2 regions of the Brachybacterium sp. AOP42-C2-15 genome follow, and region 2 is predicted to be linked to the other one. Evidence: predicted binding sites of a transcription regulator. Region 2 holds the regulator's gene; the other holds the start of a gene.
The links. The regulator HspR, encoded in region 2, represses chaperone genes until heat shock. The targets are predictions, from matches to a motif close to AAGTTGAGTCNNNNNGACTCAACTT.
Positions count from the first base shown of each region.

Region 1 (7,176 bases), on a different contig from region 2:
CGAGGTCACCGCGCAGTCGCCGCTGGTGGACGTCGACCTGGCGCGGCAGCTGAGCGGCCGCCACGACGCCGAGACGCTGCTGGGCACGCTCGAGCAGCTCGGTTCCGGGCAGTGGCTGCGCGGCCCAGAGGGCAGCGCGCCCGTCTTCCAGTACAGCCACCACCTGCGCCTCGCCGCCGCGGCGAACTTCACCCCGCCTACGCCGGCCAGGCTGCGCGAGCTGCACTCGACGATCGCACACTGGCTGGCCGAGGTGCGCGGCGAGAAGCTGGCGGCGATCGAGCATGCGCTGCGGGCCGAGGACATGGCCCATGTCGAGCATCTGCTGATGCGTTCCCATCCCCTGCCTGCGGAGGACGCCCGGCACCTCTCCCGCCTGCTGCAGGCGCTCCCCGCGGCCCGCATCCATCGCCACCCCATGCTGGCGCTCTGGCACGCACTGGTGCTGAACCGCTCCGCCGACACCCAGCCGAGGGCCATGCAGTTCTTCGTCTCCGCGGCGATGATCGGTCGCGTCCGCTCCTCCTCCATCCCGCCGCTGGACCGTGCGATCCGTCAGGGGATCCAGTCCGCTGTGCATCGGATGCTCGGCCAGTCCCGGTCGATGAAGGACCTCGCCCTGCGCGCCCTGCCCGTCCTCGAGAGCGCCGTGGAGGATCCGCAGCGCGATCACCAGCTGGACGGGATCCTGATGACCGCGATCAGCCAGACCGCGACCACCCTGTTCTACGCCGACGACTTCGCTGCGGCGCGCGATGCCCGCCTGCTGCAGGCACGCCTTGCGGAGACCGTGCACCGGGCGCACCACCGCAATGTCGCCCATGCGCATCTGGCGCTGATCCACGCGGTGAGCGGGGACATCACCGCCGCGGCCACCTCCCTGGACCGGATCGATGCCGAGGACTGGCCGCACTCCTGGCGCAGCGGATACCACGACGCCGTGGAGATCATCGCCCGGGCCTGGGTGTCGCTGAACGAGGCCCGCCCCGAGGAGGCGCTCGCGCAGCTGGCCCGCCTCGATCCGCACTTCGCCACCATCGAGTACTGGGACCTGATCACCGCCGTCCGCAGCCTCGCACTGGCCCAGCAGGGCCTCCCGGACGAGGGAGAGGCATTCCTCGCTCGCACCACGGCCGAGCGACGCTCCGAACGCACTCTCCCGTCGGCGATCCAGCGCTTGGACACTGCGGCGGCGATGCTGCGGATCCTCGCCGGCGGCGTGCCCGCCCGTCGGCCCGCAGGCGTGCGGGATGCGCCGGTGGCGGCGATGCTGTCGGCGCTGTCGGCGCTGACCGTCCTCGCCGAGGGGCGGCCCGAGGAGGCGCTGCCGCTGCTGGCACGGGCCGAGCTCGCCGCGACCACCCCGCTGCACCGGATGATCACCGCGATCGCCGGGGTGCACGTGGCCCGCCGTTCCTCGCAGGGCCTGGACCTGGCCGGCTACGGGCTGCAGATCCGCGAGCTCTCCGGCGGCCATGCTCTGCGCTGGCCGCTGGTGCTGCTCTCGGAGGGGGATCGCGAGGCCCTGCTCGGCGCCCTCACCGACTCCGGCCGGGAGCAGGCCGCCGCTCTGCTCGAGGCGGACCTCTCCCGGCTCCCGCCTGGGACGGGCGTGGCCGAGCCCTCCCGCGTCCCGCAGCTGACCGCCCGGGAGCGCGAGGTGCTGACGCTGCTGGCCGAGACCGACCGGCGCAGCGAGATCGCCGCGCGCCTGTTCGTCTCCCTCAACACCGTCAAGGCCCAGCTGCGCAGCCTGTACGCGAAGCTCGGCGCGTCCACCCGCGAGCAGGCCCTGGCCAGGGCGATCAGCGCCGGCCTGCTGCACCCGGCGGACCCGCCCGGCGAGGACCGGTCTCACCGGGACCGACCCCGCAAGGACCGATGACGCGATGACCCGGATCCTGCTGCTGGCCGCGATGCAGTGCGCCGCGCTCGGCGCCCTCACCGCCCCCGCGGTGGTGGCCGTATCCCTGCTGGTGCGGCGCATGGTCGGCGACGACTCCGCGCCCGACGTGTACGCGCTCATCGATGCGGCCGCCGCGCTCACCGCGATGATCGCGGCGCCGCTGTGCGGCCTGCTGGCCGATCGGACGATGAGCCGCCTGGGCAGGCGACGCCCCTGGTTGCTCGGAGGCTCGGTGGTGGGACTGCTCGGCAGCGCCGCCATGGCCTGGGCGCCCGACCCGCTGACCCTGGCAGCGACGTGGATGCTCACCCAGGCCGGGTACAACGCCGTGTTCGCCGCGATCAACGGCCTGCTCGCCGAAGGCCTCGCCCCCACAGACCGCACCCGCGCCGCCGGTATCTTCTCCGCCGCCGCCTTCCTCGGCACCGCCCCGGGGCTCCTCGTGGCGGCCCTGCTGGCCGAGAACGTCCGCGCGATGCTGCTGGTGGCCCCCGTCGCGGCCCTGGCGGTGATCGTGCCGCTCGCGCTGCGGGTGCCAGATCCGCCACTCACGGCGCGGCTTCCTGCGGTCCCGCGCACGCCCCGGCGATGGCTCCGAGCAGTCAAGTCATCGGACATCTCCACCGCGCCGTTCCTCACCGTGCTCGCGATGCGCTTCCTGTTCTCGCTGCAGCTCTCGGCCGGCCTCGCCTTCGCGCTGTACCTGTTCCTCTCCCGCTGGTCCCTCGCCGAGGGCGCGGCCGTGCGCGCCACCTCGCTGACCACCTTCACCGGAGTCGTGGGGGTGGTGGCCGGCTCCATGCTGCTCACCTCCTCACGGTGGCGCAACACGCGGATGACACCGGTGCTCGGTGTCGCGCTGGTGCTGCTCGCCGCCGCGATGCTGGGCCGCGCCCTCGCCCCGACGCTGCTGGTCTTCCATGTCGCCACGGCCGTGGCGGGACTCGCGATCGGGCTGGGCATGACCGCCACCCGCTCCCTGGCCTACGCCCTGCTGCCGGCGTCCGCAGCGGGCTTCGGGCTCGGGCTGGTGGGCGCCGCCGGGAGCCTCGCGGGGCTGATCGCGCCGCTGGCCGCTGCCGCACTGCTCACGCTGAGCACGAGCTGGGGAGCGGCGGACCCTTACACCGGGATGTACACGCTGCTGGCCCTCCCGGCGCTGCTTGGCCTCGCCCTGCTCCCCCTCACCCGGGCGCCGAGCGCTTCCCAGCAGTCCCTCGCGGAGGTCGTTCCGTCCTGAGCCGAGGCGCGCAGCGGTGGGGACGCACGACGATTGCTGTCGCGTCGTGCCGGGGGCGGTCGCTCCGCGCTGCCGCGCGTGCGGTGACGTGCCGCTACGCGGCGCGGGTGTAGGCACCGAGCACCTTCAGCGCATCTCTCAGCGAGTCGGCGGGGAACGGGCCGACGGTGACTTCGTCCCCGTCCGTCGTGCAGGTGAACCAGATGCCCCCGGCGTCCGTGGTGAGAGTGAGAGCGTCACCATCGGGATCGGTGAGCTCGGCGACGTCGAGCGGCAGCATGCGCTCGGGCGCCGCACCGAACCGGTGGGCGGTGATGGGTTCCACGGGGGTCACAGAACTTCTCCAAAGAAGAGCGGGGACAGAGCCCCGCAGACGGGCGTGCTGCCGGATGCCGTAAACGGGCAGGCGGGCAGCAGTGCGGTGAAGTCAGTCTTGAGGAGGAATCGCGCCCGCGCGCTCCGTGCGCCGCCGAACCGCGTCTTTTCACCCCCGGCTCACCCACGAGGGCCATCGGCCGCTCGGGCGAAGGGCTGCGCCGATGGACGCTGAGAGGCTCTCCTTGGATCCGCCCCCGCTGATCCGCCCCGCGCGAGGCACGAGACCCTGAGCGCTGGACCTCGGGACCCTGGAACGATGCCTTCTCCTCGGCGGCCGGGCACCCCGGCGAACCGGCTCCGCGCCGCCGCGAGGCCGTTCCCGAACTCTGGCACTCTCGCCCGGAGAGTGCTAATCTGCTCGTACTTGAGTCGGAGGGACTCAAGGTTCGGCGACCACCGGACGACCGGGGGTCACATCAGAGAGGAGAAGCAATGGCCACCACCGATCCGTTCCGAGAGATGGAGCGATTCGCGGGCACTTTTCTCGATGCTGGACGTCGGGGACCGCGGCAGATGCCGATGGATCTCTACCGCGCCGGCGATCACTACGTCCTCGCGGCCGATCTGCCGGGTATCGATCCCGGTTCGGTTGACGTCGACGTGGACGGTCAGCTCCTGACGATCCGTGCGGAGCGGACCCTTCCGAAGGACGAGGGCGCGCAGTGGATCACGCGCGAACGCACGGGCGGGACCTTCCTGCGCCAGCTCAGCCTCGGACAGGGCCTGGACACCGAGCGGATCTCCGCGAGCTACAGCAACGGTGTGCTCAGCGTGAGGATCCCGCTCAGCGAGAAGGCCAAGCCTCGCAAGATCGAGGTCACCGCTGACAGCCCACCCGCGCAGATCGAGTCCACCGCGACCTGAGGCTCCCCCTGCTGCCGGGCCCCGGCATCCCACGATGCCGGGGCCCGGGCAGCACCGACCTTCCCACGGCGAGCGAAGGAGTGACAGCCATGCATGACGAGCTCACCGCGGCGACGGTGCGCACCTGGGTGGACGGATGGGCCCGCACCCGGGAGTACGAGGTGGTCCATGAGGGCACCTCGCACACCGTCGGTCCGCGCACCGAGCACGGGGATTCGGAGACCGTCCTGTTCCGCTGGAGCGAGGACGAGCTGCGCAGGGCGACCTCCTCTGTCGCGGGGAATCCGGGTCACCTGCTGACCCTCATCTCCGAGGTCGGCGAGGCGCCGCCGGCCCTCGGAGAGACCGGCGATCTCGAACTGATCAGCGATCAGGAGAGACTCATGGTCACCGATATGGAGCTGCAGGACGTCGAGGCCCCGATCGTGCCGGACTCCTGCACGGTCGCCCGCGAGACGTTCGACGGCTGGACGCTCCTCACCGTCATCCAGGCGGGCCGTGTCGTCACCCGAGGACGCATGGCGGTGGTCGACGGCTGCGCCGTGCTCGACCGGATCTACACCGCCAGCACGCATCGCCGGCGGGGTCTGGGCACCTTCGTCACCCGCACGCTCCTGGCGATCGCCCATGAGCACGATGTCGACACGGGCCTGCTCGTGGCGACTGGACGGGGCGTCGAGCTCTATGAGCACCTCGGCTGGACGCCCCTCGCGGACGTGCGCGTCCTCGGCGCCCCGGGGGCGCGGAACCGGCGCCGGCCCTCGCACGCCCAGATCGACGAGGAGCTCGGCTAGCGCAGCCGAGCGTCGGCGTCGATCCTCGCTTCGACGAAGCGCCCCGGGTTCTTCACCCGCCTCTTCGGTCGCTGATCGGAGTCACACGAGCATCGCGTCGTACCCGGAGCGGAAGTCCGGATGCCGGAGCTCTCCGAGCAGCTCCCTCATCCGCGCCCCGCTCAGCACGGTCCCGTGGCCGGAATCGGGGTCGGCGGCGGGCGGGACCGGCAGGCCGAGCCGGAAGGCGAGGTGGGTGACCACCTCGCCGAGGCGCGCGGGCGCGCCGTCGACCGCGTGCAGCAGCACCGGCGGTTCCGGATGCGCCAGCAGGGCGAGGAGCACGCGTGCGAGGTCCTCCTCGTGGATGCGGTTCGTGCGTCGGCGGTGGTCGACGGGGCGTCCCTCGCGCACCGCGCGCAGCAGCCGATCCCGGCCCGGGCCGTAGATCCCGGCGGGGCGCACCACGATCGCGTCGAAGAGCTCCCTAGCTAGGCGCTCCCCGTTCAGGAGGCTCTGGGCCCGGTCGCCGAGCGGCTGCGGGGCATCCTCCTCGGTGAGCACCGGGGCCGGATCGGCACGGTTCGCGTACCCCTCGAACACCCTGGTGGAGGAGACGAACACGGTCCGGGCGGGCCGGTGGGGCAGGGCGGCGGCCAGGTGGCGCAGCGGGGTCTCGTACCCGTCGGCCCCCTCCGGCGGGGGCAGGGTGATGACCATCGCCTCGCAGGCGGGCAGGGCCCCCTCCAGGGGTGAGGAGAGGTCCGCGGCCAGCGCGCGGAAGCCGCTCGGCACGGCGCCCGGATCTCGGCGCAGCGCGAGCACCTCTCCCCCCGCCTCCAGCAGGGCAGCGCCGGTGCGCCCGCCAAGGCGCCCGCAGCCCACCCACAGCGTCCGCGTCGGGACCGGTCCGCTCACTGCCCCACCTCTTCCTCGGTGAACCTGCGCTGCCTCTCCCGCTGGCCGTGGGTGAGACTGCGCATATCGGTGTCCTTGTCGAAGCTCGAGCCCAGCGCGCCGGCGACCACGCCCATCGCCGCGCTCAGCCACGCGATGTCCAGATACCGCGCCAGGACGGGCTCGCGGCCGATGACCTCGGCGAGATAGTCCGGAGCGATGACGATGAGCGCGCTGGTGAAGATCAGCACCACCAGGCACACGTACAGCAGCGCGACGATCATCAGCAGCGTGAGCACTGTCGAGAGGTTGTACAGCAGCACCACGCGAGCCAGCCGCTCGTATCTGGGTGCGTCCCACAGGCGGTTGCCGACGATGAGCCAGGCCGTGATCGCGCCGATCGCGAGGATCCCGATCAGCAGCAGCCGCTGGGTGGTCAGGTGCATCGACATCGACCAGATCGAGCTGTAGAAAATGCCGAAGGCCCCGGTCGCGGCGGCCGCGGCGAGGGCGCTGGAGAGCTTCGGGGCGGTGCGGAGGGGTTCGTTGCCGGCCACCATCCCGGCCACGGTGCGCGCTCCCCCGATCACCCGCGATCCCAGCAGCAGCTGGTGATCGTCAGGGCCCGTCAGCTCCTCCCACTGCGCCCAGCGCCGGGCATAGCGCGCGGCATCAAGCGATTCTGACGTCGGCGCCATGCGCAGGGTGCAGCGCATCAACGCATCGAGGATGCGGCGCCGCGTGGTGAGCACCCCGAGCGTAGGGCAGGAGATCACCGCGATGTTGTGCTCGGGGAAGATCTCGGCGACCAGCGGCCTGCCGTCACGCAGACGCGGGATCTCCGTCAGCAGCAGCACGGCGTCCGGGTCGCCGGAGGACCGCGCCTGCTCCAGCACCTCGGACAGGTCCAGCGTCCCATCCGGGCGCAGCCGGAGCATAGAGGTGCGCACCTGAAGGCGGATCGGCGGGTGGTACACCTCATCGAGGTGCTGCTGCAGGGAGTCCTCGATCGACCTCGCCCGGTGCGTGGGCAGGCCGGGGTCGGCGACCAGCAGCACCGTGGCCCCGGCGGCAGGATCCGGCGCGGGGCCCTGTGGCGAGTTCTGCGTCTCCGACAT
Region 1 covers NZ_JBQSWK010000015.1:16,601-23,776, forward strand. Annotated here, with positions in the region: gene ACT3SQ_RS10045 (LuxR C-terminal-related transcriptional regulator) at 1-1,885, shown strand, start outside; gene ACT3SQ_RS10050 (MFS transporter) at 1,890-3,146, shown strand; gene ACT3SQ_RS10055 (hypothetical protein) at 3,241-3,480, opposite strand; gene ACT3SQ_RS10060 (Hsp20/alpha crystallin family protein) at 3,957-4,388, shown strand; gene ACT3SQ_RS10065 (GNAT family N-acetyltransferase) at 4,478-5,182, shown strand; gene ACT3SQ_RS10070 (sugar nucleotide-binding protein) at 5,264-6,079, opposite strand; gene ACT3SQ_RS10075 (hypothetical protein) at 6,076-7,176, opposite strand.
Region 1: the regulator HspR is predicted to act here: its motif matches at 3,886-3,910, upstream of ACT3SQ_RS10060 (Hsp20/alpha crystallin family protein).

Region 2 (7,176 bases):
TGCAGCGGACCGCCCCGACGTCGTGCTGGTGATGGTGGGCGATGGACCCCACCGGGCCGAGCTCGAGGCTCATGCCGTCTCGCTCGGCATCTCGGACCGGGTCCGTTTCACCGGGGTGGTGGATCCGGCCGAGGTCCAGCGCTGGTACCGCGTGGGGGACGTGTTCGTCAGCGCCTCCCTCAGCGAGACCCAGGGACTGACCTTCATCGAGGCGATGGCCGTCGGGCTGCCACTGCTCGCCCGTCGTGATCCCTCGCTCACGAACGTGATCATCGATGGCCGCACGGGCTGGCAGTACCAGGATGCCGCTCAGTTCTCGGACCAGCTGAGCGCCCTGCTCGATGATCCGCTGCGACGCGAGCAGATGTCCGTGGCCGCGCTCGAGCACGCCCATGCCACCTTCGGTGATCAGGATTTCGCGCGCAGCGTGCTCAATGTGTACGAGCAGGTCAATGCGCAGCGTCCCCCGCTGATCGACCACCGAGAGTCGGTCGCAGCATGAGCACCAGCACCGACAGCCTCCCCATCGTCCAGACCGTTCGCCCGCTGCCTGCGCCGGTGCGTGAGCGGACGGCCCCGCCCCGGGTTCGCCCGCTGCCGGTGCGCCCGTCGCAGGTTCGCCCGTCACAGGTTCGCCCGCGCCGGGATCCGCTGCGGATCGCCGCCCAGCTCTCCCCGCTGCTGGGGCTGGGCCTCAGCGTCGGGCTGATCTGGTGGGGGCTGCAGACAGGAGTGCTGCAGTCGCTCGAGAATCTGCAGGCGTTCATCGACACGCTGGGGGCCTGGGGACCGATCGTCTTCATGGTGGTCTCCGTCGCCTCAGTCGTGTTCCCGATCGTGCCCGGCGGGCTGCTGGTGCTCGCCGGCCCGGTCCTGTTCGGTGCAGTCGAGGGCACGCTCTACAACTACGCCGCGGTCACTGCCGGCTCGATGCTGAACTTCCTCATCGCCCGGCACGTCGGACTGTCGCTGATCGAGCGGCTGTTCCGCCCGCGCACAGTCGAGAAGTTCCTCGGCTGGACCCGCAGCCCCCATTTCACGCGCGCCTTCGCCACCGCGATCGCGCTGCCCATCGCCCCCGACGATCTGCTCTGCTACATCGCCGGGACCACCAAGATGCGGTGGCGCACCTATGTCTGGATCATCCTGCTGTGCAAGCCGTGGGCTCTGATCGCCTATGGGCTCGGCGTCAGCGCATTGGTGATGCGCTTCCTGCCCTGGTGACGCTTCCTGCCCTGGTGACACTTCCTGCCCTGGTGAACGGAGCCACGACATGTTCATGAGATCTCGCGCCCTGCGGCGCCCCGCCCCTCTCCGGGAGCGCGCCCTGCGCCGGCTGGATCGGCTCGCGCACGGCGTGCTCCCCGGTGGCGGGCCGCGCGGCGTCCGGCATCCGGACGAGCCGCTGCGGGTGCTGATGCCGCGCGGGCTGACGGGCCTGGCCCGGGAATCGGGCATCGGCGCGGCGATGCGTCATCAGGAGTCGGCGGTGCGCACGCTCGGCCATCAGGTGGTCACCTCTCCCCTGCGCCCCTTCGACGCGGTGCACCTGAACACCCCCTTCCCGGACACTCCGGTGCTGGCGCGGTGGGCACGGCTGTGGCGACGTCCGGTGCTGGTATGGGCCCACTCCACCGAGGATGACTTCCGGGATTCCTTCACCGGGTCGAATCAGCTCGCCCCGCTGTTCCGGCGCTGGATCGCGCACCTGTACCGGCGCGGCGACGTGGTGATCACCCCCAGCGGCTACTCGCGAGATCTCGTCTCCGCCCCGAAGTACGGGATCTCGGCACCGATCCGGGTGCTCTCCAACGGTGTGGACACCAGCTTCTTCCGGGCGGATCCGACGGCCCGGGCGCAGCTGCGGGACCGGCTCGGACTCGCCCCCGACGCCCCCGTGGTGATCAGCGTCGGCATGCATCTGGTGCGCAAGGGGATCCTGGACTGGGTGGAGGTCGCCCGGCAGCTGCCTGAGGTGAGCTTCGTCTGGTTCGGGCGCACGGACCCGCGCCTGCTCACCGCCGAGGTCCAGCGGGCACTGGCGAGTGCCCCGCCCAATGCGCTGTTCCCCGGCTATGTGAACGCGGACCGGCTGCGGGAGGCCTACGCCGGGGCGGATGTCTTCGCCTTCCTCACCAAGGAGGAGACCGAGGGGATCGTGCTCTGGGAGGCGCTGGCCACCGAGATCCCGACCCTGGTGCGCGGCATCCCGCTGTACCGCGACGCGATGCCCGACGGGGTGCTCACGCACCAGGTCTGCGGGGACGGGCCCGAGTTCGCGGGTCAGGTCGCCCGGAAGCTCTCCGCGCTGCTCGCCGGAGAGCTCGAGGACCTCACCGCTGCCGGTCGCCAGGCCGCCGAGGGGGTCGACCTCGCCCAGGTGGCGCTGCAGCTCGAGGAGATCTACCACCTCGCCGGGGTGCTGACTCCTCCCAGCACCGCCGCAGTCACCAGCTCCCCCGCCGTCGGGAGCACTCCCGCAGTCGGGAGCGCCTCCGCGATCAGAAGTGGCGAGATCAGGACCGGCGAGTAGGCCGCCACACCACCAGCGCGCTGCCGCTGCTGCGCCGCCGGGGACGTTCACCGCGGCGCAGAGCGCTGATCTCACCGTCCCGATCGGCGGAGAACACGCGCCGCTGAGCGGGGGTCAACGCGCCGAGCTTCTCGCGAACGCTCTCGAGCTTGCCCTCGAGCTCGCTGACCTCGTCCTGCAGCTCGAGAATCCGCTTGATGCCGGCGAGGTTGATGCCCTGGTCCTGGGAGAGTGCCTGGACCTCCTGGAGGCGGACCACATCGCGGGGGCTGTAACGGCGGCCGCGTCCCCGGGTACGCTGCGGGACGACCAGTCCGAGACGGTCGTACTGGCGCAGGGTCTGCGGGTGCATCTCGGACAGCTCCGCCGCGACCGAGATGACGAAGACCGGGGCGCGGTCATCGAGGCGGTGCGAGAAGGCCATCGGGATGCTCCTTCCGAAGCTCTGCAGCGTGCGGGTGCGTTCTCAGCTCATCGTGCTCAGCAGACGGGTGCTCAGAGGGTGGGTGCTCAGCAGGCGCGTGCTCAGCACGTGGATGCTCAGCGGGCCGCGGCCTCGGTGAGGCCGGCGCGGGGGTCCTCGTCGGCCAGTGCTGCCCGCAGGTCCTCGATGGCCTGCTTCGCCGCGCCGTCGACGTGGGTGGGGACCGCGACCTGCACGGTGACGTGGAGGTCGCCGGTCTTCTTCTTGGTGACCAGTCCCTTGCCCCGCACTCTCAGGGTACGACCGGAGGGCGTGCCGGGCGGGACCTTCACGGAGACGGTGTCGCCGTCGAGCAGCGGGACCGCCACGGTGGTGCCGAGCACCGCCTCGTCGAAGGAGATCGGCACCGTGATGCGCAGGTTCACGCCGTCGGCGCTCCAGACGGGGTGCTCTTCGACGTCGAGGGTCAGGAGCAGGTCGCCGGCGGGCGCGCCGCCGGGGCCGGGTCGGCCCTTGCCGCGCAGGCGGATCTTCTGCCCGTCGTGCACGCCGGCGGGAATGCGCGTGGTGATGGTCCTGCCGTCGACGGTCAGGCGCAGATCGGTGCCCAGCGCCGCATCGCGGAAGCTGACCCGGGTGCGGGCGGAGGTGTCGGAGCCCTTCGCCGGGGCGCGATTCGGCGAGAAGCCGGCGGGACCGGCGCCGCCGAAACCGCCGTTGCCGAAGCCGCCGCCCTGGCCGCCGAACATCTTCAGCAGATCATCGATGTCGGGGTTGCCGGCGCCGCCGCCGGGGGCGGGGCGAGCGCCGGGGTGGCCGCCGCCGCCGAACATCGAGGAGAAGATGTCCTCGAATCCGGCCCCGCCGGGACCGCCCTGGCCGGCGGAGAAGCGTGCGCCACCGGCGCCCATGGCTCGGATCGCGTCGTACTGCTGGCGCTGCTCCTCATCGTTGAGGACCGAGTAGGCCTCGCCGATGCTCTTGAACTTCTCTTCAGCTTTGGCGTCGTCGGGGTGGTGGTCGGGGTGGTACTTGCGGGCCTGGGTGCGGTAGGCCTTCTTGATGTCCTGGGCGCTCGCGTCCTTGGAGACGCCGAGGACCGCGTAGAAGTCCTTGTCGAGCCAGTCCTGTTGGGACATGTGCGTCTCCTTCCGAGAGCGGGGATGGTGAGGGGGTTGGTGCTGTGTGCGATACGGAGAGGGAGGTGCGGGGCCCGCCGGTCGTGATGACCGGCGGGCGCCGCACCGCCTCAGGGGTGGGGAGGGTCAGGCGGGGCCCCGGGTGCCGACCCGGGCCGGTCGCAGGATCCTCTCGTGCATCGAGTAGCCGGGCTGCATGACCATCGAGATGGTGTTGGTCTCGACGTCATCGGCGTCCTCGTGCATGAGGGCCTCGTGGAGGTTCGGATCGAACTGCTCCCCCACGGCGCCGAAGCGCTTCAGGCCATGCGAACCGAGGACCTCCTCGAGCTTCTGGGCGATCGAGTGGAACGGGGTGCCTTCGACGATGTCGCCGTGCTGGCGGCCCAGCTCCACGTCGTCCAGCACGCCGATCAGCGAGCCGAGGACGCGAGCCACTGCCGCGTCCTTGCTCACCTCCGCCGCGCCCTCGATGCGCCGGCGCGAGTTGACGTATTCCGCCTGCTCACGCTTGAGCTGCTCGGAGAGCTCGGTGACCCGGCCCTCGAGCTCGGCGACTCGGCCGGCGTCGGCCGGGAGTGAGGAGTCCTCTCCGCCCTGGGCGGCCTGCTCGAAGAGCGCCGCAGCCTCGGCGTCGAAGGGGTCGACCGGGTCGGTGCCGCCCTGCGCCTCCGCCGCGGGGGTGGACCCCGAGGGACGGACGGAGCCGTCCTCGGGGTTCACCTTGCGCTTGTCGGTGAAGGAGAACCTCGGCTCGCCCTCAGGCCGCTCGCGGTCCTCAGGAGTGCTCTGGCCCTCGGTCATCACTTCTTCTCCTCGTCCTCGTCCACGATCTCGGCGTCGACCACGTCGTCATCGTCAGCACCGGCAGCGTCCTCGGAAGCGCCCTCGGCACCTTCCGCACCCTCGGCCTGCGAGTAGATCGCGGTGCCGACGGCCTGCAGCGCCTCGTTGAGGGAGTCGCGCTTGGCCTCGAGGTCCTCGGTCGAGGAGTCCTCCTTGGCCAGCACGTCCTTGGACTCCTTGATGGCGTCCTCGGCCTTTGTCTTGTCGCCGTCCTGGATCTTGTCCGCGTTGTCCTTGAGCAGCTTCTCGCCCTGGTAGACGAGCTGCTCGAGGGTGTTGCGGGCGTCGGCGTTCTTGCGGCGCTCCTCGTCCTCGGCGGCGTGCTCCTCGGCGTCCTTCACCATGCGGTCGATGTCCTCATCGGACAGGGCGGAGCCGCCGGTGATCTGGATGGACTGCTCATTGCCGGTGCCGCGATCCTTGGCGGTCACATGCACGATGCCGTTGGAGTCGATGTCGAAGCTGACCTCGACCTGCGGGATGCCGCGCGGCGCGGGGGCGATGCCGGTCAGCTCGAAGGTGCCGAGCAGCTTGTTGTCCCGGGTGAACTGACGCTCGCCCTGGAACACCTGGATCGCCACGGAGGGCTGGTTGTCCTCGGCGGTGGAGAAGACCTCGGAGGTCTTGGTGGGGATGGCCGCGTTGCGCTCGATGAGCTTGGTCATCACGCCGCCCTTGGTCTCGATGCCGAGGGAGAGCGGGGTGACGTCCATGAGCAGGACGTCCTTGCGCTCACCCTTGATGACCGCGGCCTGGAGCGCGGCGCCGACGGCGACGACCTCGTCAGGGTTCACGGACTTGTTGGGCTCCTTGCCACCGGTGAGGGCCTTGACGACCTCGGTGACGGCCGGCATGCGGGTGGAGCCGCCGACGAGGACCACGTGGTCGATGTCGGAGACGGAGACGCCCGCATCCTTGATGACCTGGTGGAAGGGTGCCTTGGTGCGCTCGAGCAGGTCCGAGGTCATGTCCTCGAACTGGGCCCGGGTGAGCTTCTCGTCCAGGTGCAGCGGACCGTTCTCGGTCATCGACAGGTACTGCAGCGAGATGCTGGTGGAGGTCGAGGCGCTGAGCTCCTTCTTGGCCTGCTCAGCGGCTTCCTTCAGGCGCTGCAGGGCGATCTTGTCCTTGGACAGGTCCACCCCGTCCTTGTTCTTGACCTGCGAGACCAGCCAGTCCACGACCTTCTGGTCCCAGTCGTCGCCGCCGAGGCGGTTGTCGCCGGCGGTGGCCTGGACCTGGATGGTCGAGCCCTCCTCGTCCTTGCTCACCTCGAGCAGGGACACGTCGAAGGTGCCGCCGCCGAGGTCGAAGACCAGGATCTGCTCGTCGTCCTTGCCCTTCTCCAGGCCATAGGCGAGAGCCGCAGCGGTGGGCTCGTTGATGATGCGCAGGACGTTCAGGCCCGCGATGGTGCCGGCGTCCTTGGTGGCCTGACGCTCGGAGTCCGAGAAGTACGCGGGGACGGTGATGACCGCATCGGTCACGGCCTCGCCCAGGTAGGACTCGGCGTCCTTCTTCAGCTTGCCGAGGATTCGGGCGGAGATCTCCTGCGCGGTGTACTTCTTCTCGTCGATCTCCTGGCTCCAGTCGGTGCCCATGTGGCGCTTGACGGAGGCGATCGTGCGATCGACGTTGGTGACGGCCTGGCGCTTGGCGACCTCGCCGACGAGGACGTCGCCCTGCTTGGAGAAGGCCACGACCGACGGGGTGGTGCGGGAGCCCTCGGCGTTCGCGATGATGGTGGGCTGGCCACCCTCAAGCACGGCGACGGCGGAGTTAGTGGTACCGAGGTCGATTCCGACGACACGGGACATGGGAGCCTGCCTTTCTGCGACGGGTGCGCCGCAACGGGTTCGTGCACTGCCGACCGTCGGGGCCGGCGGCAAGACTTGAGCTGTACTCGCTCAAGTAGAAAACTCTGGATCGACGTTGTCAATCCAAGGATCACTGAACTTGAGCACACTAGACTCAACTTCGTCCTGGCCAGGTTCATTCCCATGCGGCAAGGATGTGGTGCAGGGCACTTTCTGCGCGCTCCTGTCGCGCTCGCAGCACGGCACAGCTCGGATCCCCCTCGACCAGTACCGTGGCGGCATGACTTCAACCGGCGTCTCCGACTACGCCGACTTCCTCCCCGCTTCCTGGCGGGATCGAGTCGAGCTGAAGCCCACGAGCACGTGGTGGAGCTGGCGCAGGCACGACGTCCATGTGCCGCGTCGCCAGAATCCCGA
Region 2 covers NZ_JBQSWK010000017.1:41,522-48,697, forward strand. Annotated here, with positions in the region: gene ACT3SQ_RS10995 (glycosyltransferase family 4 protein) at 1-502, shown strand, start outside; gene ACT3SQ_RS11000 (TVP38/TMEM64 family protein) at 499-1,224, shown strand; gene ACT3SQ_RS11005 (glycosyltransferase) at 1,274-2,533, shown strand; gene ACT3SQ_RS11010 (heat shock protein transcriptional repressor HspR) at 2,517-2,957, opposite strand; gene ACT3SQ_RS11015 (DnaJ C-terminal domain-containing protein) at 3,074-4,096, opposite strand; gene ACT3SQ_RS11020 (nucleotide exchange factor GrpE) at 4,223-4,900, opposite strand; gene dnaK (molecular chaperone DnaK) at 4,900-6,759, opposite strand; gene ACT3SQ_RS11030 (alpha/beta fold hydrolase) at 7,040-7,176, shown strand, end outside.